DNA from 3 places in the Alkalibacillus sp. S2W genome. Region 3 is predicted to be linked to each of the others. Evidence: riboswitches for the same ligand, from Rfam matches in the RefSeq annotation. Region 3 holds a riboswitch; each other region holds the start of a gene.
The links. Region 3 has a riboswitch for cobalamin ahead of ACKXGF_RS02315 (ABC transporter substrate-binding protein). Riboswitches for the same ligand answer to the same signal wherever they lie in the genome.
Positions count from the first base shown of each region.

Region 1 (5,583 bases), 220 kb from region 3:
GAAGGAACGTTATACCCAGCGCTAAAAAGAATGGAACGCAAGGGTTGGGTGACTTCGTACTGGAGCGCCCCGGAAGGTGAAAGACGGAAAAAATATTACACGATGACCAAAGAAGGCGAAACCGAACTTGAGCGTAAGCAAAAAGATTGGGCATCGATTCAAAGTCTGCTTCATAAGGCTAGAAGATCGTATGACACGTAAGCTGGAGGTTTATGTGAAGCGGATCGCCGCACAGACTGACTGCAGTCGCTCTGAGCAAGAAGATCTGTATGAAGAGATGTTAACACACGTTCTAATGCGACGCGATGAAGAAATGGAAGCAGGCAAAACGGAAAAGGAAGCGGAGGAAGAGGCGATGAAAATGTTTGGGAAAGAGGCTCATATCGGAGATGGTTTACAACAGGTGATGTTTCCGTACCGCCGAGAGTTGCTGCTCTTACTTTCCTTACTCGGTTTTTTGTTTACATTTGGAAAATATGCAATGGTCCTTGTTCAAGATCAGACAGCCCTTTGGTATCTTTTCGTCGGAATTGTTGGTCATTCGATTGTACTGTTTTTTGCATTGAACCGTACTTTTGTCGTCAACCGGAAGCTTTGGCTGGCACTTGGTTTGGTACTGAACCTATTGTTTCTTATGACTCAATGGTCGACTTATTATAATTTCTCAATTCCGGCACTTCTTTTGATGTTACTGCTCAATTTGTACCTTTTGTACCGGACAGTTTTGACGTATGAACGCCATAAAGACCAAATAGTGTCCCGGCGAATCATCCATATCGTCAATATTACGCTTTCTCTCGTCGGTGGGCTAGCAGCATTGTATATTTACCTTATGGCTATGGGATTTGGCGCTCCTGCTACTATTTTGTTAAATGTGTTTATTCCTATGGCCTTATGGGCAGTGCTTTATACGGTTCAGATAAGGTTGCTTCCTCGTTATCCGAAACTGATGGTTGGAAGCTTGGCTCTTACCGTTCTCATTCTGGCTTACATGTTTTGGCCGTTTATCGTTCCATCTGTGATGGGGTTGTTTGAATAAGGAGGCAATCAAATGAATAAAAAAGGAATGTTTATTGTATTCGGTTTCATTATTGTTGTGACAGTCGGTTTTGCCACGGCGGGAGGCATAGTGGAATCCAGTCAAAACACAAAGCCGTCTTTTACCGGCGAATACAACGTCGCATCAGATGGGCGTATCGCTTATGTGATGGAATCAGACGGCAGACAGACCCTGTATTTGAAGGATCGCGAAGCAGAACATCTTGAAGTCTACGCGGCCGAAGAATCTAAGAAGTTGTGGAGTCCAGTGTTCAACGAAAACGGCGATTTGTCTGTTGTTGAAACGACGGGTTACCCGGAAGCTCCCTCTGGTAAACAAGAATTTCAGCTTGAACACAGCGATGTTCATACGATTTCCGAGGAAGGTGGAGATGTAGAAACCGTTTTACAGGTACGTGGTGTTATCACTGATCTCGTGAAGGATCCGGCACATAACCGCTGGATTATCAATGGTATCCATCTCAGTACGCAAGGGGAGCCAGAAGAAGGGTTCATACCTTACGCATCGGGTTTATATACGTTGAAGCCGAACGGTGATTTTGAAGAAATACAGTCGTTTGAGACGTATTCACCAAGTTCGCTGAGCATAGCAGAGAATGGGAAAAGAATGCTCATGGTGCTACCTGATGATTATGAAAATGCCACGCCTGATTCGATGTTTGAATCTGTGGAACGGATTTATGAAATGAACATCGAAAAGCCGGAGGAGATGAAGGTCATATCTAATAAAGACAGTGAAGTCCCGATCAGTGAAGTAGTGTGGATGGAAAATCAAAATAAATTATTATACCAGACAATCATGAATTACGGGGAAGACGGTTTGTATGAGTATGACATGGTATCGTATGATCGTTCATCTGAAGAAGAAGGAGATCGCCTTCGCATTAATGATTCCGTACAGCATGCAAAGCTCAGAAGAGACAACACACTTTTGTATTATGTGAAAGAGGTGAGCGAAGGGAACCAGTCAGAAACCTTTGAACTGTTCCAGTATCGCCTAGAGAGTGGGGAAGAAGAAAAAGTTGAGCTTCCATCGTAACTCTTTTGAATACTTCTTTTTTACAAATTCAATTGACAAGACGTTTGAAGTAGATATACATTAGAAGATAAGGCATTGCCTTGAGTTGAAAACTGAATGCGTTCAATGGTGGCTTTATGATAAAGCTGAAAAGGGAAGACCGGTGAAATTCCGGCACGGTCCCGCCACTGTAAAGATGATTCATATAGGTGGATCCCACTGTTCATAGAACGGGAAGGGCTATATGAAGATGATTCTGAGTCAGGAGACCTGCCATTGGAAAGAACATTTGATCCTACGGGAGATAGGAGGGTGTTACATGTGACTAGGCCAGCAAGTGATTGCTGGACAAATTTGTATGTAATCTTAAATGCCCAAGTGCACCTTCTTTTAGGAGGTGTATTTTTTTATGGGGGAAGAGAGGAGAAATGGTGTGGAACCACTACCTATAAGTTATTCGAGAATGTCTCAAACAAGATTAGTATTACCACCAGATACGAATCATATGGATACGATATTTGGTGGGAAAGTTTTAGCCTATATTGATGAAATTGCTGCGTTAACAGCGATGAAACATTCTGGCAATGTGGTTGTTACAGCATCCATTGATTCAGTCGATTTTATATCATCAGCTCAGGTTGGTGATGCCTTAACTTTGGAAGCTATCGTGACTAGTACTGGACGAACATCGATGGAAGTGTATGTGAAAGTATTTGCTGATAATTTATTACTTGGCAAAAAAGTACTGACTACAGAATCGTTTATGTCGATGGTGGCGGTAGATCGTGATCGGAATCCGACTGAAGTGCCTGGGGTTATTCCAGAAACTGAGGAGGAGTGTCGGTTGTATGAAACTGCAAATTCGAGAAAAGAACTTCGAAAAAATCGGATGCGTTTGAAATGAAAAAACGGAGTAATAAAAATATTCGATGTCTAAAATAAATTAAACGTAAATTAGGAAGTAGGCATCGAAGGATCATTTAGATTTTAATGGACATTTACCATCTATTCCAGAATAGACACGGAAGAACTGAGATCAACTCTCAGTTCTTTTTTTATATCAGCCTCTTAATTAAACAAACATTCAATTATGATGGATAAATTTAATGAAAAAGCAAAAATTACTATGTAGGGTAGGTATTTCGAAAAAGTGGAGGAAGTCATATGAATGTCGCGAACGTTTTAACGATTATTGGATTTGCATTATTAATGATTATTCTATTGGCTATTGGAGTTATTGCATTTTATTTAATCAGGGTCGATCGAACGCAAAAGCAGCATCCAATTTTACGTAATTATCCTTTAGTCGGTAGGATGAGATATTTTCTAGAACGTATTGGGCCAGAAATGCGTTCTTATTTATTTAATAGTGATAACGGTGGAGAACCTTTTTCACGTGTGGAATATGAGGATATCGTTAAAAAGGCTAAATATAAGCGTGATGTATTAGGATTTGGGTCCAGACGAGATTTTGAAGAAGAAGGCTTTTATATACGAAATTCAATGTTTCCAAGATTAACAGAAGAGTTGAAAATGGACCGAATGACAGAAGTCCTAACTAATCGTTATTTACTGATTAAAGAGCCATTATTCACGCAAAAAGTAGAGGAATGGGAATCTGATCAATCTCTAGCTTATTTGTTAGATGAACAGGATTCGATTGTGATTGGGCCAAATACTAAGAATCCGTTTAAGGTTAAAGGCCAAATTGGGATGTCGGCCATGAGCTATGGATCGTTGGGTGACCGGGCTATTACAGCATTATCTGAGGGGTTAGGCATTGCCCAAGGGACTTGGTTGAACACTGGCGAAGGAGGCATATCTGATTACCATCTAAAGGGTGGAGTGGATATAATTATGCAAATTGGGCCAGGACTATTTGGTGTCAGGGACCGTGAAGGGAATTTCAGTTGGGAGGCTTTGAAAGAAAAAAGTGACATTCCTGAGGTGAAGGCATTTGAGATCAAGATGGGACAGGGCGCCAAAACACGTGGTGGACATATAGATGCTGAAAAGGTCACTGAAGAAATTGCTAGAATTCGAATGGTCGAGCCTTATCAGTCGATTGATAGCCCCAATCGGTTTGAGGATTACAGTGATTTTCCCTCACTTTTAAATTTTATCGATGAAGTTCGAGAGCATGCAGGAAAACCTGTCGGCATCAAAGTTGTGGTTGGAAGTCGTTTTGATGCCGATGATTTAGCAAAGAATATTAAGGAGACAGGGATTTCACCAGATTTTATCACTGTAGATGGCGGTGAGGGAGGAACTGGCGCATCTTATCAAGAGTTGTCCGATAGTGTTGGGTTACCGATTAAATCTGCGTTGCCACTTATGAATGAAGCGTTAGTTCAGCATGGTGTAAGGGATCAAGTGAAGATCATTGCATCAGGTAAATTATTTTCCCCGGATCGTGTGGCGATTGCATTAGCTATGGGAGCGGATTTGGTCAATATAGCTCGAGCTTTCATGATTACAGTTGGTTGTATTCAAGCTTTACAGTGCGAATCAAATGCTTGCCCAGTCGGTGTTGCAACAACAGATCCAGAACTTCAGAAAGCTTTAGTTGTAGATGAGAAGAAACATCGTACGGCTAACTATGTCATTTCGATGCGTAAGGGGCTTTATCGACTGGCAGCAGCAACTGGGTTAGAGTCACCAACTGGATTTACAAGAGAACATATCATGTATAAAGACAATCAAGGTCATGTTATAACATTGGATGAAATTTATCGTTCAATCACATAAAACTTTTAGTAAGGATGATGTAGAAGATGAATGTATCTGAAACGATTGTGCGTTGTTTGGAAGCAGAAGAAGTTGAATACATTTTCGGTGTACCAGGTGAGGAAAATATCGATTTATTGGATGCCCTATATGATTCTGATATTGAGTTTATCGTAACGCGTCATGAGACGAGTGCGGCTTTTATGGCTGGTATTTATGGTCGCCTAACTGGTAAGCCTGGTGTTTGTTTAGCGACTTTAGGGCCTGGTGCGACGAATTTACTGACAGGGGTTGCGAATTCGAATATGGATTTGAACCCGATTGTAGCGATCACAGGTCAGGCGGGGTTAAATAGACAGCATAAAATTAGCCATCAGTATTATGACTTAATCAAAATTTATGAGCCAGTGACAAAATGGAATGCTCAAATTAAAACACCTGACATAGTGCCTGAGGTAATTCGAAAAGCGTTTCAAGTAGCTAGCTCGGAAAAACCAGGTGCGACGCATTTCGATCTTCCAGAGGATATTGCCAGTGCGGAATATAAAGCTGAACCATTAACTGTGCGAATGCCAAACCTTTCGGGAGCGAGTGAAGAAACGATACAAGAAGCAGCTGAACTCATTCAATCATCGGAAAATCCACTTATTATTGCAGGGAACGGGATTACCCGCGGAAAGGCTTCTGACGTGTTACGAGCATTCATTGAACATACGTCGATTCCTGTTGTCCACACCTTTATGGGGAAAGGAGCTTTGCCTTGGACACATGATTTAAGT
Region 1 covers NZ_CP177234.1:199,266-204,848, forward strand. Annotated here, with positions in the region: gene ACKXGF_RS01150 (PadR family transcriptional regulator) at 1-201, shown strand, start outside; gene ACKXGF_RS01155 (permease prefix domain 1-containing protein) at 215-1,039, shown strand; gene ACKXGF_RS01160 (hypothetical protein) at 1,052-2,098, shown strand; cobalamin riboswitch at 2,188-2,370, shown strand; gene ACKXGF_RS01165 (acyl-CoA thioesterase) at 2,487-2,981, shown strand; gene ACKXGF_RS01170 (FMN-binding glutamate synthase family protein) at 3,242-4,825, shown strand; gene ACKXGF_RS01175 (acetolactate synthase large subunit) at 4,852-5,583, shown strand, end outside.
Region 1: another riboswitch for cobalamin. It lies ahead of ACKXGF_RS01165 (acyl-CoA thioesterase); the one in region 3 lies ahead of ACKXGF_RS02315 (ABC transporter substrate-binding protein).

Region 2 (5,583 bases), 290 kb from region 3:
TAAGCTTTGATCCACTTAAGCGGGTTATCTTGCACATCCGGAAATGGAACAGGTACACCCATTAACTTACACCGTTTATTCGCTGTATATTGAATGTATTGTTCTAATTCATCCATATTGATTCCGTCGATTTTATTACCTATAATATGTTCGCCCCACTTCACCTCAAGTGCTGCCGCCTCGCGAAATGTATCCGTCACGAATTGTAGGTTTTCATCTGTATTCAGTTCTGGATTTTCGTTTAACGTTTCTTTAAAAATATGAGCAAACAAATTCACATGTAATAATTCATCACGATTAATGTAGTTGATCATCGTGCTCGTTGATACCATCTTTTGATTACGAGCTAAATTATAGAAAAACGCGAACCCTGCGTAGAAAAACAATCCTTCTAAGACGACATCATATACGACCGATTCTAAAAATGCTTGTGGTGACTTCTCTTTAACGAACCGTTCATATCCATCGGCAATAAATTGATTCCGTTCGATTAGGATCTCATCATGCTTCCAATACTCGAAGATCTCATCCTGTTCTTGTTTGTCCACTAGTGATGACAGGACATACGAATAGGACTGGTTGTGAACGACTTCTTGAAACGATAACACTTGCATGAGCGCTGCCAAGCTTGAATCGGTTAAAAAATCTGCGACTTTTGCAGAATAATCTGTTTGTACAGAATCTAAAAACGCCAATAACCCAATAATCTTTTTAAATGATTCACGTTCATCTTCAGTTAATTCAGGCCACTGTTTCTGATCATTCGACATATTGATTTCAAATGGCGTCCAGAAGTTAGCTAGCATGTTTTTATACATAGGATAAGCCCATTTAAACCGTACGTCATCCCAATTAAGCACATTGGAACTCTCACCATTAATAATCCCTGTTGACTTATTGGGTGCATTAAGATCATATAATTGTCGTTCATGCATAGTTTTTTCCATGATTAGCCTCCTTTATGACTCACAGCTTACGCAATCTTCAATGTCTGAAGAGGTCGAGCGTGTATAGTACGTCGTTTTAAAACCTGATTTCCAAGCTGACATATGCAAATCGAGCAATTCTTTCGCTTTAATCGTATTTCGTACATAGAAATTAAACGAAATCGATTGATCAATATGTTTTTGTCGTTTGGCGTTTTGCTCAATCGTCCATTGATGGTCGATATCATAAGCTGATTTATAATACCAAACTGTCTTCGGACTTAGATCAGGTGCCGTAACCGGAATCTTGTAGTCTTTCTTTTCTTCGGAATAAAACTTTTTAAAAATCGGATCAATGCTTGCCGTGCTACCTGCAATAATACTCGTACTTGAATTCGGTGCGACAGCCATTAAATAGCCATTTCTAAGACCATATGTCTGCACGTCCTGTTTCAACTTATTCCATGCATCACCCGTATAATCTTTATTGTCAAAATAACGTCCATCATGCCATTTTGAACCTTCAAACAATGGGTAAGCCCCCTTCTCTTGCGCTAACTCCATACTTGCTTGAATCGTTAAATAGGCAATCTTCTCATATAACTCATCCGCAAACTGCACGGCTTCTTCAGACTCCCAAGCAATTTTGTTTAGAGCGAGTAAATGATGATACCCAAACGTCCCTAATCCGACAGCACGATATTTCTGATTCGTCATTTGTGCCTGCAACACAGGAATATTGTTCAAATCAATCACATTATCTAACATACGGACTTGAATCGGAATCAAACGCTCAAGAACATCTGCAGGGACTGCTTTACCTAAGTTGATACTCGATAAATTACAAACAACAAAGTCTCCAGGCGATTTCGTCACAACGATTTTCCCGTCTTCAGTATGTTGCTCATCGACGGTCGTTGCACTTTGATTCTGCATGATCTCAGTACAAAGGTTCGAGCAATAAATCATGCCAGCGTGACTATTCGGATTTTGCCTGTTTGCCTCATCACGGTAAAACATATAAGGTGTCCCTGTTTCTAATTGACTCACCATAATCCGTTTCATCACATCAATCGCAGGAACCGTCTCTTTTGTTAAATCAGGATGGTTCACACACGCTTCATATTTCTCTCTAAATGACCCAGCACCTTGTTCTTCATCATAATAATCTTCTAAACTAAAGCCCATCACATCTCGAACTTCATGCGGATCAAACAAGTACCAATTTTCACGTGCCTCCACTTTCTCCATGAAAAGATCAGGCAATGTCACACCTGTAAACAAATCATGCGTACGTTGACGTTCGTCACCATTATTTAGTTTCGCATCTAAAAACTTAAATATATCCTGATGCCAGATATCCAAATAAACCGCAATAGCACCCTGTCGTTGACCGAGTTGATCAACACTAACTGCCGTGTTATTTAATTGCTTCATCCATGGCATCACACCACTTGAAACACCTTTAAAGCCTTTAATCGAACTACCGTGTGAACGAATCTTGCCCAGATAAACACCTATGCCGCCACCATTTTTCGATAGGTTCGCTATATCCGTATTCGAATCATAAATCCCTTGCAAACTATCATCAACGGTATCGATAAAACAGCTAGACAATTGACCATATGATTTACCTGCATTTGCTAATGTTGGTGTTGCAACGGTCATATAAAGATTGCTCAAAGCCCAATACGCTTCTTCAACCCATTCCATACGTTTCGATTCCGGCTCATTCATCATTAACGTCAATGCAATCGTCATAAAGCGTTCTTGAGGCAATTCATAAACGCGTCCTTCATGATCCGTTGCCAAATAACGATCAGCCAATGTTCTCAATCCTATATACGTAAAGTAACGATCTCGTTCTGGATCAATCATATTCTCAGCTTGCTTCAGTTCTTCAGCCGTATATGACGTTAAAATATCACCACTGTAAATTTGTTTTTGAGTTAATACATGTTGTAAGTCATAATAAGAACCATAACGCTCTCTCGCCTCGTATTCTCTGTTTTGTCCTGCTTCTTTGTATAACTGTTCTAAGTAAATATTGGCACACACAAAAGTCCAGTCAGGTTCCTCTGGGCTAATTAAATCAAGGCCCCGCAATAATAATTCATTTGTTATTTGAGCTTTTGTCACTTCGTCCTTGCTACCAATAGCCGTCAACACTTTGTCTTCGTAAAGCTCTACGTCTAAATGATCGTACCCCTTTGTAACGCGTTCAATAAACCCCCGTAAACGCTCTTCTAAAAATGTTTCCTGATTTTGTCCTGTGACCACTTTCGTTACTACTTTAGTTACTGTATCCATTCTGTCACGCCTCCCTAAACAAAAAAATTCGCTTCCAACGAGGTTGAAAGCGAATAAAACGACCTATATGACAATAGTAGGATTCTTAGCCTACCTGTAATCACCTGTGTCGTTCCATTCTCTTTCACCCCGAAGACAATGTAACTCGGCTCATACAGACAGGTCTCCTGACTTACGCTTCACTTTACTATGGGCCTTCCCTTATAAGCAGCATTAACTAATCTTATAAAGTGGCAAACCCATTTCATCCACGTTTACAGTTGCGGGGGCAGTTTTGGATTCTCACCAAATTCCCTATTAAGCCTCATAAAGGCATCCGTATAAGCTGAATACAATATGTAGTTTTAAATTAAATAAAAACAACTATATATAGAGTTTAACTAATAATCATTTAAAACACAAGAGATTTTTAGCACTTTATTTATTAAGCATTTTTAAAAATAAACTCATCTCGTTACAAATTACGTTAGAACAATAATAGTTAAAATACGTACTTAGATCATTATCGAATTCCTAACAAAAGATAAAAGTAAATTTATAATAAAAAAAAGCTGATAAACAGATTGTCTACCAACTTGGCTTATGTAATCATATAAAAATTTTTGGAGGCGGCAACCGGATTCGAACCGGTGATAAAGGTTTTGCAGACCTCTGCCTTACCACTTGGCTATGCCGCCATCTAAAGCGGATTATTCGAGAAGTCTAAACTTAAAAAAATGGAGCGGAAGACGGGATTCGAACCCGCGACCCCCACCTTGGCAAGGTGGTGTTCTACCGCTGAACTACTTCCGCTAGTGGCTGGGCCAGTAGGATTCGAACCTACGCATGACGGCACCAAAAGCCGTTGCCTTACCGCTTGGCCATGGCCCAATGTCAAATGGGGCGACCGGAGGGATTCGAACCCTCGAGTGCCGGAGCCACAATCCGGTGCGTTAACCTCTTCGCCACGACCGCCATATGGCAGGGGTAGTAGGAATCGAACCCACATCAAAGGTTTTGGAGACCTTCGTTTTACCATTAAACTATACCCCTATAAGTGGTGGAGGGGGACGGATTCGAACCGCCGAACTCTGAGAGAGCGGATTTACAGTCCGCCGCGTTTGGCCAACTTCGCTACCCCTCCAAAACAAATGGTGGCTCGGGACGGATTCGAACCGCCGACACACGGATTTTCAGTCCGTTGCTCTACCGACTGAGCTACCGAGCCATATGTACTACTATTTAAATTTTAAAATGGCGGTCCGGACGGGACTCGAACCCGCGACCTCCTGCGTGACAGGCAGGCATTCTAACCATCTGAACTACCGGACCTTTTGGTTGCGGGGGTAGGATTTGAACCTACGACCTCCGGGTTATGAGCCCGACGAGCTACCAGACTGCTCCACCCCGCGATATTGTCTGCTTTTCATATTGAAAACAGATTAAGTTTAGAAAGATGACACGTTTATTAGTTTACGATTTTTTAAAATGAAAGTCAACTAATAATTTCAATGGTGGAGGATGGCGGGCTCGAACCACCGACCCCTTGCTTGTAAGGCAAGTGCTCTCCCAACTGAGCTAATCCTCCGATCAGGAATGACCCGTACGGGACTCGAACCCGTGTTACCGCCGTGAAAGAGCGGTGTCTTAACCGCTTGACCAACGGGCCGTATAATTAATGGCGGAGAGCGAGGGATTCGAACCCTCGAGACCGCGGTAGCGGCCTACACGATTTCCAATCGTGCTCCTTCGACCACTCGGACAGCTCTCCAAAAAAATGGCTCCAGCGGCAGGATTCGAACCTGCGACCAATCGGTTAACAGCCGATTGCTCTACCTCTGAGCTACGCTGGAATATTTTCAACTGTCCTTGAAGGAGAATTGATCAGCCCGGCGACGTCCTACTCTCGCAGGGGAAGAACCCCAACTACCATCGGCGCTAGAGAGCTTAACTGCTGTGTTCGGCATGGGAACAGGTGTGACCTCTCTGCCATAATCACCGGACAAATAATTATGTACCAACTTCATGGCGACATGTTTAATTATATTCACCTTCGAAGAAAATTTCAAGGTTAAAATGAAATTTAATTCCTCTTAAAAAGGGTACAAGTACCCTCAAAACTAGATAAGATGATACCGTGCAACGTCGACCAGGCGTCTTAACCGTTAGTTAAGTCCTCGATCGATTAGTATCCGTCAGCTCCACGTGTCACCACGCTTCCACCTCGGACCTATCAACCTCATCGTCTCTGAGGGATCTTACTTGCTCGAGGCAATGGGAAATCTCATCTTGAGGGGGGCTTCATGCTTAGATGCTTTCAGCACTTATCCCGACCACACGTAGCTACCCAGCAGTGCTCCTGGTGGAA
Region 2 covers NZ_CP177234.1:710,856-716,438, reverse strand. Annotated here, with positions in the region: gene ACKXGF_RS03895 (ribonucleotide-diphosphate reductase subunit beta) at 1-947, opposite strand, end outside; gene ACKXGF_RS03890 (ribonucleoside-diphosphate reductase subunit alpha) at 960-3,236, opposite strand; cobalamin riboswitch at 3,376-3,571, opposite strand; tRNA gene ACKXGF_RS03885 (tRNA-Cys) at 3,840-3,913, opposite strand; tRNA gene ACKXGF_RS03880 (tRNA-Gly) at 3,954-4,028, opposite strand; tRNA gene ACKXGF_RS03875 (tRNA-Gln) at 4,032-4,106, opposite strand; tRNA gene ACKXGF_RS03870 (tRNA-His) at 4,115-4,190, opposite strand; tRNA gene ACKXGF_RS03865 (tRNA-Trp) at 4,195-4,268, opposite strand; tRNA gene ACKXGF_RS03860 (tRNA-Tyr) at 4,274-4,359, opposite strand; tRNA gene ACKXGF_RS03855 (tRNA-Phe) at 4,368-4,443, opposite strand; tRNA gene ACKXGF_RS03850 (tRNA-Asp) at 4,471-4,547, opposite strand; tRNA gene ACKXGF_RS03845 (tRNA-Met) at 4,551-4,627, opposite strand; tRNA gene ACKXGF_RS03840 (tRNA-Val) at 4,728-4,803, opposite strand; tRNA gene ACKXGF_RS03835 (tRNA-Glu) at 4,813-4,884, opposite strand; tRNA gene ACKXGF_RS03830 (tRNA-Ser) at 4,895-4,986, opposite strand; tRNA gene ACKXGF_RS03825 (tRNA-Asn) at 4,994-5,068, opposite strand; rRNA gene rrf (5S ribosomal RNA) at 5,103-5,218, opposite strand; rRNA gene ACKXGF_RS03815 (23S ribosomal RNA) at 5,381-5,583, opposite strand, start outside.
Region 2: another riboswitch for cobalamin. It lies ahead of ACKXGF_RS03890 (ribonucleoside-diphosphate reductase subunit alpha); the one in region 3 lies ahead of ACKXGF_RS02315 (ABC transporter substrate-binding protein).

Region 3 (5,583 bases):
GTTAGCCATAAGGTCGAACGCTTTGCCATCATCAACATCCATTCATTTTACACTTATTCCATCTCTTCTGGATACAATATTTCTGCCAGTCTCTCTACACCTTGAGCCAAACGCGGTCCAGGTCGTGAAAGAAGGCTGTTTTTAACATCATAAATTTCCTCATTCTGAACAGCTGAAATACTATCCCAACCATCACGGTTCATGATTGTTTCGTGTGCACCTTCTGTCGTTTCACCATATGTCGTAATAATGACATCTGGATTTTGTTCAATAACGACCTCTTCACTTACTTGTGGCCAACCTTCTTGATCGGCGATGATATTCTTACCACCTGCTAATGTTAGAACCTCATGTATGAAAGATCCTTCACCGCCAGAAAATAGTTCCGGTCCTACTTCAATCCACACTTTTTTACGTTCTTCTTCAGGAATATCACTTACCTTATCTTGAACATCACTGACCGTTGTCTTCATACCATCAATGACATCCTGAGCTTGGTTCATTTGACCAGTAGCTTGACCAACTAGTTCAATATCGTGATACACCTCTTCTAAACTTTGAGAACCAATAACTAACACCTTTAATCCGGCTTCACGCATAGCATCAATATCGTCAGCATTTTGAACATCCGCGACGACTAAATCTGGTTCTAAACTAACAATTTTTTCGATATTCAGATTCATATCCCCGACTGTTTCAACGTCGTTTACCTCTTCAGGATAATCTGCCCATTCAGACACACCATCTACCTGATCACCAGCACCTACTGAGTATACAACCTCTGTCGCGCTTGGAATGACGGACACGATTGATTCGGGTTCTTCTTCAATTGTTACCTCAGTATCTGTACGATCAGTTAACGTCACGGGATACGACTGTTCCTCAGATTCACTGGATTCATCGGATTCTCCAGTTTCATTCGATTCATTTTCAGTTGTCTCTTCTCCGCTGTTTTCTCCATTACTCGCCTCTTCGGACCCCTCATCGCTTTGGCAAGCTGTTAACCCGACAGCTAACACGATTAATAACGTGAGAAGCCATTTTTTCAAGTTGCTTTGCATCATCTGTACCGCTTCCTTTCTATGATAAAAAATGCGCTTATTTCCTCCATGGACAGAAGAAAACAAGCGCATGTCGCTTTACTATATACAAATCAATCGATCGATTGATATATAGCGTTCCCTTTAGCCCCGAAGGAAATCAGCTAAAATATATAGGCAGGTTTCCTGACTCAGGATCTTAGCGTCTAACCCCTTCCCGTCGATTCGACAGTGGTTTGGTTAGTTGCTCCTCTACACAGTGGCGGGACCGCGCCGGATTCACACCGGACTTCCCTATTAAGTGAATGCTACTCGTCATTCACACCTATATATTTTATTGATTAAATTAATCTAATTTTAATCTTAAGCTGAAAGGTCATCAACGTCAAACAAATTTTGTTATTTTCTTGAATATTAACTTTAAAAAATGATTCGCTGTCCGATATTAATCTAGTAAGAAATATCGATGAAATTCGACATATTTATTAAGTTTAGGAGGTTGATTATGAAACGAATCAAAATCACTGTTCTACTACTATTCACACTAATGATGACAGTCGCATGTTCATCAAACAGTGAGAATATAGACTCAAGTGAGGACACCCTAAGTGCTGGGCTTCTCGTCACAGAAAGCGGTATTGGTGATAATGCCTTTAGTGACTTAGCCTTCCAAGGATTAACACAAGCACGAGATGAATTAAATGTGGTTTTTGATTACCGCGAACCATTAGATGAGAACTATGAAGAGAAGCTTCAACAGCTCATCGACCAAGACCATGATGTCATCTTTGGTCTCAGCTTCACAACGTCACCTGCCATTAAGGCAAAAGCAGAGGAATATCCAGACCAACAATTTGTCGTGATTGATGACACGATTGACCTACCAAATGTGACGTCAATTACCTTTAAAGAAGATGAAGGTAGCCGTCTTATCGGCTTAATTGCAGGAATGCGCACAGATAGTGACGTCGTCGGTTTTATCGGTGGTGTTGAAAGTGACGTGATCCAGAAATTCGAAGATGGTTTTAAACAAGGTGTTCAAGAAGCCAATCCAGATGCTGAGATTTTAACTGAGTACGCCGGAACTTTCGATGATGACCAATTAGGGGCTGAGATCGCTAGTAATATGATTGATGAAGGAGCCGATTACATATTCCCATCTGCAGGTTTTACTGGAACAGGTGCTTTACAAGAAGCACAAAGTCAGGGCATTCATGCATTTGGTGTCGATACGGACCAATACACGATTGCTGAAGATGCCGTTGTTTCATCCATGGTCAAGAACGTCAATATTGCCATTTATAATGTAATGGAACAGCTCAGTAACGGTGAATCACTAGAAGGAAATCACCGCGAATTAGGACTAGAAGAAGAAGGGGTTGGTTTAGCGCCAATTCGCGTCATAGAGCTAACGGATCAACAACAACAGACCTTAGATGATGCACAAAATTAATCCGGAAAGGAGTCTTTGAATGTCCATTAAAAAACGATTGTACATAATGACATTGACACCGCTTATATTGAGTTTACTAATCGTGTCATTTATTGCTTATCAGATGATTAATTTACAAGATTCATCACAAGATGACATTGATGTCTTACTTGAAAGTAAAGATATCTATTCTCAGCTTCAATCTACTGAACAGGCTTTGTCTACTTACTTCTACAGCCCTTCTGCAGCAACGAAACAAGAGGCTGAATTGCAAGTAGAGCAAACAAATGAAACAATTCAAGGGATTATGGATTTAGTTGAGACAGAGGAGCAACAACGCTGGGCTAGCCAAGCGCAAGAAAAATATTCGAATTGGCAAACAGCAACCAATGAAGCGCTCGAATCTGAGAATATGAACAACGTCCAACAGCAAGCATTAAGAACTGCTGGACTTGTGAATGATGCCTACATGTTAGAACGTGCGAGTAATAATTGGTATGATCAGAATATCGAAGAACAGCAAAATATGATCAGTGGAATACTGATGATTATTTTAATCGCGAGTATGATCTTGATTATCTTCACATTATTCTTAACCCTTAGATTATCGAACCGCATTGCTAACCCACTACAAGCATTATCACGACAAGCACAAGAAGCAGCTTCTGGTAAACTATCATTAGACATTGACGTTGATGAGAAAGAAAAAGATGAAGTCGGCCAGCTTAAGCGTTCATTTAAGACGATGATTGAAAACTTAAAGGACACCGTCGAATCCATCCATTCTATTAATCGACGTGTAGACGACTTTAGTACACAACTAAACGATGAAATTAAAAGTTTAACAGAGGGCAGTGAACAAGTCGCAAGTTCTACCGATGAATTAGCTCAAGGTAGTCAATCAATTTCTAACGATGTCCAAGATGCGGTGACACTCGTTGAAAATATGCAACATGATTTTGAAGCAAATGCTGAAGAAAGTGACGCCGCCAATGAAGAAAGTACCCATGCACAACAAGCTGTCCAAGACGGGCATAAAGCACTTGTCTCACAGAAAACCATTATGGATCAGAACCAAGAAGCAATGGCAGAAGTTCGTTCCTCAGTAGAACAATTCACGCATTACACGGAGCAGATTGAACAAGCTGTTGCACTTGTAAACGATATTGCTGAACAAACGAACTTACTTGCTTTAAATGCAGCGATCGAAGCTGCGCGTGCTGGTGAACACGGTAAAGGTTTCGCCGTTGTAGCTGATGAAGTTCGTAAATTAGCTGATCAATCAACTTCAGCGACAGATGATATTAAACAAATGGTTGATCAAATTCGCCAAGGTGTTGATAAAATCAATGTTCAAACGGAAGAAACAACACGTCTAAGCGAAGAACAAGTGAATGCAGTCGATACATCTGAGCAATCGTTTAATAATATCGCTGAGCATGTCAGCCAAATCTATGATCGCCTAGAGAAACTATCACAAAATATGAACGAATCACGTAAGCAATCTGAGCAAATCACCGCAACAATGGAAAGCATTAGTTCTGTTACTGAAGAAACAGCCGCAGGTACTGAAGAAATTTCAGCCTCAGCAAGCGAACAGCAAAATGCCTTCCAAAAATTACAACAAGAAGCTGAGAAACTTGAAATGATGATTGAAGAATTAAATGAAAAGACATCACATTTTCACTAAGTAAATCGGTCCCTTTCGACAACATAACAGTTAAGTCGAAAGGGATTTTTACATTCGTTACCTTTTTGCTTACAATACTAATAGAAGGTAAAATCATACAATTGTTTTATAACAGTCCATCCTACTCTTATAAATTAGGTGAAAAAATGTTTAATGTGAGCTCATTCATTCAATATCATAGGACAAATCAAGGCTTATCCCAGCGAGATCTTGCAGATGGAATATGTTCGATCTCATATTTAAGTAAAATAGAAAACGATACGATTGAACCAAGCCAAGATCTATTTAATATGTTATGCGAACGATTGGGTATCTCACTTGAATCTTTTAATAAAATGACGAACTATGCTATTGAAGACGAAATCATGTGGCTTTATAAACTTATTTCGAAAAAGAATTTCAATGAAGCGAGCTCTTACTATCAATTTTTAAAAAACCAATTAACTCCTTTTCACCATGAACAAATCATCCATTTATTCAAGTTAATCGAACTTTATTATTTTATTGAAATGAAAGATGACCGAGTTAATTACTACGAAATAGATGAGCTATTACAAATGGAATCAAGCTTCGAGGAAGAAAAACGCTACTACTTTCTTAAAATCATGGGCGTTTACTATATTCACCTTGCTTATCCTCACCAAGCGATTCTATATCTCATCGATGCTGAACAAGTCCTAACGCGTTATGCGATGAAAGATCCTGATTTGTATTATTTAATTGCTGCTACTTACACCAGATTATCTGAACCTGCTCGCAGCAATCACTATTGTCAAATCGCTAAAGAACAATATATCAATGTGTTTATGTATCCCAAAATTACCAATTGTTACATCTTATTCGGCATCAATTATACATTATTGCAAGCATTTGATATTGCAGAACGCTATTTCTTTCAAGTATTAAACTCAAGACCGATGATGGATTCAGATCATGTAACGGCCAATGTACAGTATAATATTAGCTTCATGTATTGTGAAAAACAAGAGTGGGAACACGCATTGAACTACTTAGAACAAGCTTTATCAGGATTTTATTCTACTTTTGAAAAACTTCATTGTGTTCAACTAATCGCAAAATCTTATCATCATTTGCAGGAATATGACGAAGCCGTGTCGTATATTGAATATGGTAAACAATTAAGTGATCAGATTGGTGATCAGAAAATTCGTTGTTTATTATGGCTGTTAGAACACCGAATTTATGATACCCTTCACACAACACAGTTTATTAATGAAGCTGAACAATACTGGCTCAATTATTTGGTTGAACGAGGAGAAAATAGGACTTTAAAACAACTATATTTCTTCCTTGCAGAGTCATTAGTCAGTCAGAACCGCGACAGAGAAGCAATTATGTATTATAACAAGTTGATGCAATTAGGCATCTAAACTATTAAAAGTGAGGGATTCTATGTCTAA
Region 3 covers NZ_CP177234.1:416,058-421,640, reverse strand. Annotated here, with positions in the region: gene ACKXGF_RS02320 (FecCD family ABC transporter permease) at 1-29, opposite strand, end outside; gene ACKXGF_RS02315 (ABC transporter substrate-binding protein) at 54-1,064, opposite strand; cobalamin riboswitch at 1,199-1,384, opposite strand; gene ACKXGF_RS02310 (BMP family lipoprotein) at 1,546-2,493, shown strand; gene ACKXGF_RS02305 (methyl-accepting chemotaxis protein) at 2,513-4,162, shown strand; gene ACKXGF_RS02300 (helix-turn-helix domain-containing protein) at 4,309-5,553, shown strand; gene ACKXGF_RS02295 (enoyl-CoA hydratase) at 5,576-5,583, shown strand, end outside.